2 regions of the Clostridium omnivorum genome follow, and region 2 is predicted to be linked to the other one. Evidence: a T-box and tRNA genes for the amino acid it is inferred to sense, from the RefSeq annotation. Region 2 holds a T-box; the other holds one or more tRNA genes.

Region 1 (2,416 bases), 390 kb from region 2:
TCTATTACTGGCATTAATGATGTGAGCAGACCGTTATTTACTGTTGAAGAACCAAGAATGACACCTTTAGATTTAAAAACTTCTGCCAGTATATCATTTCTATCTGCTGTAGCTGTATTGAATATTTTGTATTCAACTCCAGCCATTCCAAGACCCTTTGCTATGAACTCTGCCATTTTATGAGTAGCTCCCCACATTGAATTATATATTATAACAACACTTTTCTCTGATTTCCCCTGTGCCCATTCATAATATTTTTCTACTATGCTCATAGGATCTTTTCTCCATATAACCCCATGACTTGGAGCAATCATTTCCACAGGCAAATTCAGTTCCTTAAGCTGATTTATTTTCCTAGTAACAAAGTTACTAAAAGGGGTTAATATGTTAGCGTAATATTTTATAGCTTCCTGGTAGACTTCAGCTTCATCTACTAAATCATTAAATATTTCTGACGAAGCAAAGTGCTGTCCAAAAGCATCATTAGAAAAAAGGATATTCTCCCCACTCAGATATGTAAACATACTGTCTGGCCAGTGAAGCATACTTGCTTCGATAAAAGTAAGCTCATTCTTTCCTATACTAAGCTTATCTCCTTGATTGACCACCTTTAGCTTCCAATCCTTATGATAATACTCCTTTATTGTTTCAACCCCTCTTTTAGAAACAATAATTGTTGCATCTGGAATATACTCCATGATGGTAGGTAAAGCTCCAGAATGGTCTGGTTCCATGTGATTCATCACCACATAGTCTATTTTTTTAATATCAACAACTTCACTTAAATTTTCTAAAAACCTATCTGTTAGTGGTTCCCATACTGTATCTATAAGCACCGTCTTTTCGTCTTTTATAAGATAGGAATTATATGTACTGCCCCTATGGGTTGAAAGCTCATTACCATGAAAATACCTAACCTTCCAATCAGAAGCTCCTACCCAATAGACCCCTTTTCTAAGTTCTTTCATAATACACACTTCCTTCTAAACTAATATTAATATTAATTATAATATTTGCTTTCAAACCGCATAATATTCAGAGAAGGATGTTTAAGTTTTGTGGTTATTAATTAAGAGGAAAGGGATTTTAGTGGGAAACAACTAACTTACTTATGGAAATCCTTATAGAATCACAAAAATAATTTTATAGAGATTTTTAATACAAGGTATGCTACAAATAAAAAAAGACTTTCACTAAATTCGTGAAGGTCTTTTTTATGGTGCGACGAAAGGGATTCGAACCCCCGGCCAACTGGTTCGTAGCCAGCTACTCTATCCAACTGAGCTACCGTCGCATGTTAAGCATTATTATATTATCATACACTAGTATAAAAATCAAATACAATTTTATGCCATATTACTTATTCTATAGTAATTATGGACAGTTATAAGTAATTTAATCCATAGGATTGTCAACCTTACTCATATATTGTAGTTCTAGTATACTTGTATAATAAAACAAAAAACATCTAACCTTTGTTAGATGTTTTTGGCGGAGACGATGGGATTCGAACCCATGCTAAGGTTACCCCTACTAACGGTTTAGCAAACCGTCCTCTTGAGCCACTTGAGTACATCTCCAAATAAAAAAATGGCGGAAAGATAGGGATTCGAACCCTAGGTACGGTCACCCGTACGCCGGTTTTCAAGACCGGTGCCTTAAACCAACTCGACCATCTTTCCATGTCCAGTGACAATGATTATTATATCAACATTCAATTTTAATGTCAATAGTATTTTTTTAATTTTTTTATAAGAACTTAAAGCAGTCAGCTAGTAATTATAATAACCTGCAGATTAATTATTATTCATTATCTGTACTATATAATTTACTTCTATATACTGGCTGCCTTATAAATACTTTAACTAAAAGTACTTTTTATTTTATTGTTTCTCTTCCACCCATGTATGGTCTTAATACCTCTGGAATTTCAATAGTTCCATCTTCTTTTTGATAGTTCTCTAATATAGCTGCTACTGATCTTCCAATAGCTACCCCAGAACCATTTAGAGTATGAATAAACTTAGGCTTATCTTTAGCATTTTCTTTGTACCTTATGTTTGCTCTTCTAGCTTGAAAATCTTCAAAGTTACTGCAGCTTGATATTTCAACATATTTGTTATAGCTTGGCATCCAAACCTCTATATCGTAGGTACAAGCTGATGTAAAACTCAAATCTCCTGAGCATAGTCTTACCACTCTATATGGAAGTCCTAACCCCTGAAGTACCGATTCAGCATCATTAATTAATTTATCTAGTTCTTCATATGATTCCTCAGGCTTTGTAAATTTAACAAGTTCTACTTTATTAAATTGGTGCTGCCTTATTAAACCTCTAGTATCTCTACCTGCTGAACCTGCTTCTGATCTAAAACAAGCACTATAAGCTGCATGTTTTATAGGAAGCTCTTCTCCT
Region 2 (7,961 bases):
TTTGTGTTTACTGCACTGTCCTATAACCTAGAATCAGGTGCTGGCGATGCATTAGTATACGATTCCTTGAAAGAGATAGGGGAAGAACACAGCTATATGAAGATATCAGGCAGAAAGGAATTCTTCTACCAGATAGCAAGTGTCATTTCCTTCTTTGTAGGTGGATATTTAGCAACAAAAAGCTATAATATAGCCTTTGTATTGACTATAGTTATAGCTTCAATAAATATTATGCAGTCTTTTACTTTTAAAGAGCCCAGTATTGGGAGAATAGAAGCAAAGGGAGATAATAAGAATATTTTTGTAAAACAGCTTAAGGCTAGTATTAAGGTAATTATAGATAAGCCTAAAATAGGATTTTTAATAATATTTACTGAAATAGTAATGGCCTTTTGTACCTGTATTTTCTTTTACTTGCAGAACTATCTAAAGGGAGACGGCTATAGCGAAGCTGTAATAGGAATTATTTATGCTGTATCTTCTCTTGGTTCCGCCTTAGTAGCAACGCAGGTTCATAGAATTGAGAAAAAAATAAAAGAACAGGGATTGCTTCTTTTGATACCACTAGTAGCAGTGGCTTGTATTTGGGGAGTAGCTTTAAGCAGCTTTCACTATATATTCTTTATAGTACTTATGCTTATGGAGGGAATCCTATATGTTTCTATAAGTGATTATATAAATAAAATGATTCCAAGTGAAAACAGGGCGACTATTCTTTCTTTTTCCAGTATGGTGTTTAGCTTTTTCATGATTACACTATTTCCTTTCATAGGTATGATAGGTGATAGATATTCACTAAGCGTGGCATTCAAAGCCTTAGGTTCACTAGGAAGTGTATTAGTAATTATAAATAGCTATACACTTTTAGTAAAAGTAAATAAGAAAAGTGCTGAAAGCACTGAGAAGCTTTAGGCAAAATTAAGAAAAGGCATACTATTAGCATGCCTTTTCTTTTTCAATTATTATACTATTTTACCAGGCAATCTTCATTGCCAAAAACTCTTTATCTTCACCGTTTACATGCAACATAAATTCTTCAATAGTTTTAAAGCCTAATCTTTCATATATTTTTATAGCTCTTTTATTAAACTTTGCAACAAGCAAAACCAGTTCGTTAAACTTATAGGTTTCTCTGCCAAAGTTCAATATAGCTTTTACTACTTCTGTACCCATACCTTTGCCTGTTAAATCTGGCCGCATCTGTACTCCAAGCATATATTCTTTTTCTTCATCATCATAGCTAAAGGAACAGTTTCCTATTAATTCATTATTCTCATTATACATAACAAAGGTATTTTCTTCATTATGTATATTTAGTACCCACTGCTGTTTAGCTTCTGTTTTATCATTATCATAAAAGGAATATATACCATCATACTTCCATGTAGCAATTTTCTTAGCATCATTTTCTGTTGGCTTTTTAAATTCAATATTCATCATCTTTGCCTCCTTAATAATATATAAAAATTAAGCAAAGACTACTTTAAAGTAATTTTATGTGCTAATAATATAATCTCTTCATAGCAGTCTTTGCTATGAATTTGATGGCACCTTTAGAGATGGATATTTCATAATAAATCACCCCAATCAAGACTTGTTACATTTTATTATAAAAATGTATTTATATGTAATAATATTATCATTGTGCTTTTAAATAGTCAATGATGCTTTACGCCAATTCAAAAAAGCGCATCATATAATACACTGAAATGCATTTATGATACGCTTTGTTATTAATAATATGTTAGTTTTGTATCTAAGGTCACGCCCATTGGGCACATTCTGTTAGTTTTGTGCCAGACGAAACGTCCCCGTGGCACACTATTTAATTACTGTCATGCCGCCCATGTATGGCTTTAATGCAACTGGAATATTTATTGATCCATCTTCATTTAAGTTGTTCTCTAAGAAAGCTATTAGCATTCTTGGAGGAGCTACTACAGTGTTGTTTAGTGTATGAGCAAAATATTTACCATTTTCACTGTCTACACGTATTTTTAGACGGCGTGCTTGTGCATCACCTAAATTGGAGCAGCTTCCAACTTCAAAGTATTTCTTTTGTCTTGGAGACCAAGCTTCTACATCCACAGATTTAACCTTTAAGTCTGCAAGGTCCCCTGAACAGCATTCTATGGTTCTTACAGGAATATCCATAGAACGGAATAAATCTACAGTATCCTTCCACATCTTGTTGTACCATTTCATGCTATCTTCAGGTTTACATACAACTATCATTTCTTGCTTTTCAAATTGATGAATTCTGTAAACTCCTCTTTCCTCCAAGCCATGAGCACCCTTTTCTTTTCTAAAGCAAGGAGAATAGCTGGTCAAGGTTTGTGGAAGTGTGCTTTCTGGTAATATGGTATCTATAAATTTACCAATCATGGAATGCTCACTAGTTCCTATTAGGTATAAGTCTTCGCCTTCGATTTTGTACATCATGGCATCCATTTCAGCAAAGCTCATAACTCCAGTAACAACTTCGCTTCTGATCATAAAAGGAGGAATACAATATGTAAAGCCTCTGTCTATCATAAAGTCTCTTGCATAAGAAATTACAGCAGAATGAAGTCTAGCTATATTTCCCATTAGATAATAAAAACCATTACCAGCAACTTTTCTAGCACTGTCTAAATCAATACCATTTAGCTTTTCCATAATTTCAGTATGATATGGAACTTCGAAATCAGGCACTACAGGTTCACCAAAGCGCTCTAATTCTACATTTTCACTATCATCCTTACCAATAGGAACACTTGGATCAATTATATTTGGGATTACCATCATAATGTTTTTAACTTTTTTATCTAGTTCATCTTCTTTTACTTCAAGCTCTGCTAATCGTTCTGAATTTGCTGTAACCTGTCTCTTTAGTTCCTCAGCTTCTTCTCTTTTTCCTTGAGCCATGAGGCCCCCTATTTGCTTTGAAATCTTATTTCTGTTTGCTCTTAAGGTTTCAGCTTCTTGTTTTTTATTTCTAAGTTCAGCATCTAAAGCTATTACCTCATCTACGAGGCCTAGCTTACTGTCTTGAAACTTATTCCTTATATTTTGCTTAACAACTTCAGGATTTTCTCTTAAGAATTTTAAATCTAACATGTTTTTTCCTCCTATAAATATATTAATTTATTTGATTTTTAAAAAATAAAAAACTTCCATCTCATATATAAATGAGACGGAAGTAATCCGCGTTGCCACTCAAATTGCCGGCACATAATATGAACCAGCCACTCTAAAGTAGGATAAAGGGTACCAACCTTTCGATTCGTCATCGACAGCTCCAAAAGTGGAAGGATTTAATCTTTCACCGATTCACACCAAACATCGGCTCTCTGAAGAAAGTTATAAATCGTAGCTTTTATTATCACTGTTTATTATTTTTAAATTATATTTAGATAACTTTGGTATTATTTTTATTATATCAAAAATTAAATAAAAATAAACATATATTTTTATTTAAACTCTTTTATATAATCAATAAGTCTGTCTTCTGGAACTGGTTTACAATAATAGTACCCCTGAATTTCATCACAGCCATTTCTTCTGAGAAAATCAAGCTGTTCTTTTTCTTCTATTCCTTCTGCTATTACTTTAATTCCTAGGCTCTTTGAAAGAGTTATTATAGTCTTCGCTATAGTTCCGTCATCTTTTTCAGGTATATCCTTTATAAAGGATCTGTCTATTTTTAGTCTGTCTACAACGTAATTCTTAAGATAGGCTAAAGATGAATATCCGGTTCCGAAATCATCAATAGATAAGCCTACTCCAATTTCTTTAAGCTCCTTAAGAATTCGGCAGGTTGTAACATTGTTGTCCATCAAAATACTTTCTGTAATTTCAATATCAAGAGCTTCAGGTGGCAGCCCTGTTTCATTGAGAGTCTTTTTGATTACCTCAACAAGATAGGCTTCCTTAAATTGTATAGCAGAAATATTAACTCCAACTGCAATTGGAAAGCCTAAATTCTTAAGCCTAACTCCCATTTTACAAGCTTCATTTATAATCCATTCACCTATAGGTACAATGATATTGGTTTCTTCTGCAAGAGGAATAAATTTACTAGGTGGTATAGCACCATTAGGACTATTCCATCTAAGTAGTGCTTCAACTCCTATAAGCTTATTTTTGTGAATATCTATTTGAGGTTGATAATATAGTTCAAATTCATTTCTGCTTAAGGCAAACCTCAAGCTATTTATGATTTCATACTTTTCTGTGGTTATTTTATTAATACTTTTTTCGTAAAACTCGTAGCCATTCTTTTTGCTTTGTTTTATATGATTTATAGCTGAACTTGCATTTTTAAACAGCTCCTCGTGATAGGTGCCATCTGCTGGATAAAGGCTTATTCCAGCACTTATGGATACAAAAATTTCTTCATGGTATATTTTAAAGGGAGTATTGAATAAGGAGAAAATCCTGTCAATCCTATTGATTAAGTCATACTGATCCTCTATTTCCTTAAAGAATATAGTGAACTCATCTCCGTTGGTTCTTGACAATAGATCCGGGTGACTAATAGTTGAAAATAGTCTTTGAGCAACCTCATAAAGAAGAGTATTTCCTGTTTCGTAGCCCATACTCTCATTTATTACTCTAAAGTTATTAATGTTAATTATCACCATTGCTGCTCTTGTCACGTTATTTTCAATATCTTTAATATATTGATTAACAAGCTGCCTAAAATAGTCCTTATTTACCGCATTTGTTAAAGTATCATATTTGAGTATATGATTTTGGTGATTTATCTCTTCAACATCTTCAGCTATTTTTTCACTCATGACTTTCAAGGATAAAGCTAGTGTTCCCAGTTCATCCTTCCTTTTCAAGTACTTTGAAGGCAATTTAATGCTAAAGTTCATATCTCCAATGTTTCTTACTATATTAGAAATAGAGATTATAGGGTTTGATATGGCATTCCCTAAATGAAGGGATAAAATAATTGAAAATATAGATAGCGCAAGTATAAAAAAGTAAAGTAGCTTTTTTAATGAAAGTATACTGCTGAGTATTTCACTTTCGTCCGCAATAATACCTATAACCCAGCCATTATTCATCTTGGCTAAAGCAGCTGCCTTATCGTGATTATCCGGCGATTTATAGCTGAATACAGAGGAATCTTCTCCACTTAACTTAGCTATATATTGCTTAAATTGTCCTTCGTTAATATCTGTAATATTTTTATAATCTTTATAATTAGGATGTAAGATTATATTATAATTGTCATCTAGAAGAAACGAATAACCGGAATCATATATTTTCATATCATTTACTTTTTCACTTATGTTTTCATAGGTAAAGTCACTGCCTATAACACAGAGAAGCTTATCCTTTACATAGACTGGCCTTGCATAGGATACAAATTCTTGAACTCGTCCATTGTCCAGCCTCCAGTTGTAAGGCTTTGTCCAATATTCCTTATGAGTAGAAACTGGAATGAACCACCAGGCTTTATCCTCTGAGCTGCTTGAATTTTTGTTATAAAAGTCCTTTGAAAGAACACCTTGCCTCTCAACTTTACCATCGCCATCTTGGTCAGCATAGTATATATCGTGTACATTGCCGGTGAGTTCAGGATTAAAATAAATATATGCCGTTTTCCCTTGCAAGGAATTCTGAGCTTGGCTCTTTACAGCTGGTTCTATATTTTTTACTAGTTTTTCTAGGTACGCATCATCATTTATTTTAGATTCATCTATATTTTCTAGCAGGTCATATTGCAAAATATCTACTATTTTAGTAACGTCATTGAAGTACTTGTCAAAATAATTGGCATAAGATTTAGCCATATAATTAAGCTTTTGATTTGCTTCCTGGTTTACCGTTGCTGTGCTGAATTTCATGCTTAATAATCCAACAGATAAGGAAGCAATTACAGATGTAAGTGCTATGGAAAGAATTATTTTACTTCTAATACTTTTAAAAAAAGAAAATATTGTATTAAGAAACTTTCTCATTGTTTTCACCCATCCCTGCGAGTTGTGATATTTTTATATGGCTTCATATAATTCAATTATACATGTGATGTAATTTTCTTACAAGAAAAAACAGCTTTAAATAAGAATTTTTAGTAAAATTATGGAGGATTTTGACATTATGTGTTGAAAAGCATTTAATAGTGAACTCAATGTAGGGTAAATACGCCATTAAAATAAATATAAAGCATATGGGATACTTAGTTACTTTATGGTACAATTTTATGTTGTGATGGATAAAGCGTATAATATATCAATGATTTATATATTTTCAAATACTGAAGAAGGGAAGAATGGACATGGTTTATAATGGAATAGTTATTTTTGGTGAAATGGGTGCGGGAAAAGATGCACTAGCTGAGCAGTTTTGTGTTTTGAGAGATAAGGCAAAAATCTATAAAATTAGTGTATTATGCAGGGAAATGATGAAGGTATCTAAGGTTAATCCAATTTGGAGGGGAAAAGAAAGATACATAGGACAGACTGTTGCTGATAAGCTTAGAGATTTAGACATTAATATTATGTGCGATTATATATTAGCTCTTATATATGAGAATGGTCAGAAGAAATACGGTTTTGACAATAGAGGCTTAGAAGGCGAAGCTTTTGATAAAGCCATTTTAGAGCAGCTTTCTATTATAAGAAATGATGAACTGCCAATAATTGTGGGAGGTCGTACTTTAACAGATTTAGAATACTGGAAGTCTAAAAACTTTTTAATAGTTGGGGTTAAGATAAGTGAGGAGGTCAGAAAACAAAGACTTATCTATAGAGACGGAGAAGAAATGGTGAAAAATAGCAGCTCTGAGCACAATACGGAGGTGGATGTACCATATATAATAAATAATCAGTGTCATCAGGTTGTTTTAAATGATGGTACGCTGGAGGACTTAAAAAACTCAGCTGAAGAATTGCTTAATAAATATGACTTTTAAACATTGAAAAAGCGTAGAAGGATATATTCTTCTACGCTTTTTAGCATAAAAATTTAGGAATGTTCAGATTTTTGTGTGAATTTACTAACAATGTTTGTAAAAACTATTTAAAAAAAGCCATACAAATGTCATAATAATTATTATGTAAGGTTATTTATGGAAAAGAGTTAATGTTTGAGTTAGGGGTGACGAGAGTGGTAAGATTATCCAAAGAAAATTATGAGAGGGCAAAAGACTACATATTTAGAGAGGGCAGAGAACTAGAAAGAGCAATGTTTCAATTCTACTTCCAAGGTGGAAGTAAAGAAGCTGTATTACTTGCTCTGTCAAAGTATCAAAATGAGGATGGTGGCTTTGGGCATTCACTTGAAAGTGATGCAGCACTTGAAGTTTCTAATTGCCTTGCAACTTCAGTAGCCTTCCAAATTATATGTAAGCTTGGTTTAAGTGCCGAAGATATGATGGTGAAAAGGGGAATCGAATTTTTAATAAGGAACTATAAAAAAGAATTCAATGGATGGCTGTGGTTTCCTCCTGAGATTAATGAAGTGCCAAGGGCTATGTGGTGGAACTTTGATTCCAATGAGGAAAATAAATACATGCCTAATCCAGCTGTAGAGCTTACAGGATATCTCATCAAGTTTAAGGAGCTTGTGCCTGAGGAGCTATTAGAAGAAGCAGTATATGCTGCAATGAAATACTTAAATGAAAATAATCATAGTCTTAGTATGCATGATATATTTTGTTATCAAAGGATGGCAGAATTTTTGCCTGAGAATGAGAAAATTAGTATGCTTCATATACTAGAACAGCCTATTCTTAGGGAAGTAGAGCTTGATCATCAAAAATGGACGGATTATGTGGCAAGACCATTGTCCTATATTCATTCTCCCTCTGATGAGCTTGCAAAGATTTTTACTGGAGAACAAATCAGTTCTAATTTGGATTATATAATACAAAGTCAAAATGAAGAAGGCAGCTGGACACCTAACTGGAACTGGGGAAGATTTAATGAACAATGGGAGTTAGCTAAGAAGGAGTGGTCTGGAAA

The links. A T-box is a leader RNA that pairs with one kind of tRNA and senses whether it is charged. The one in region 2 lies ahead of serS (serine--tRNA ligase), so its partner is inferred to be a tRNA-Ser.
Region 1: it encodes a tRNA-Ser, which carries the amino acid that the T-box ahead of serS (serine--tRNA ligase) is inferred to sense. The anticodon was not compared.

Annotation. Positions count from the first base shown of each region.
Region 1 covers NZ_BRXR01000001.1:2,069,370-2,071,785, reverse strand. Annotated here, with positions in the region: gene bsdE14_RS09860 (oxygen-binding di-iron domain-containing protein) at 1-968, opposite strand, end outside; tRNA gene bsdE14_RS09855 (tRNA-Arg) at 1,218-1,294, opposite strand; tRNA gene bsdE14_RS09850 (tRNA-Ser) at 1,490-1,580, opposite strand; tRNA gene bsdE14_RS09845 (tRNA-Ser) at 1,592-1,682, opposite strand; gene serS (serine--tRNA ligase) at 1,879-2,416, opposite strand, start outside.
Region 2 covers NZ_BRXR01000001.1:1,676,064-1,684,024, reverse strand. Annotated here, with positions in the region: gene bsdE14_RS07710 (MFS transporter) at 1-912, shown strand, start outside; gene bsdE14_RS07705 (GNAT family N-acetyltransferase) at 973-1,440, opposite strand; gene serS (serine--tRNA ligase) at 1,822-3,099, opposite strand; T-box leader at 3,169-3,374, opposite strand; gene bsdE14_RS07695 (EAL domain-containing protein) at 3,453-5,957, opposite strand; gene bsdE14_RS07690 (hypothetical protein) at 6,269-6,910, shown strand; gene bsdE14_RS07685 (hypothetical protein) at 7,105-7,961, shown strand, end outside.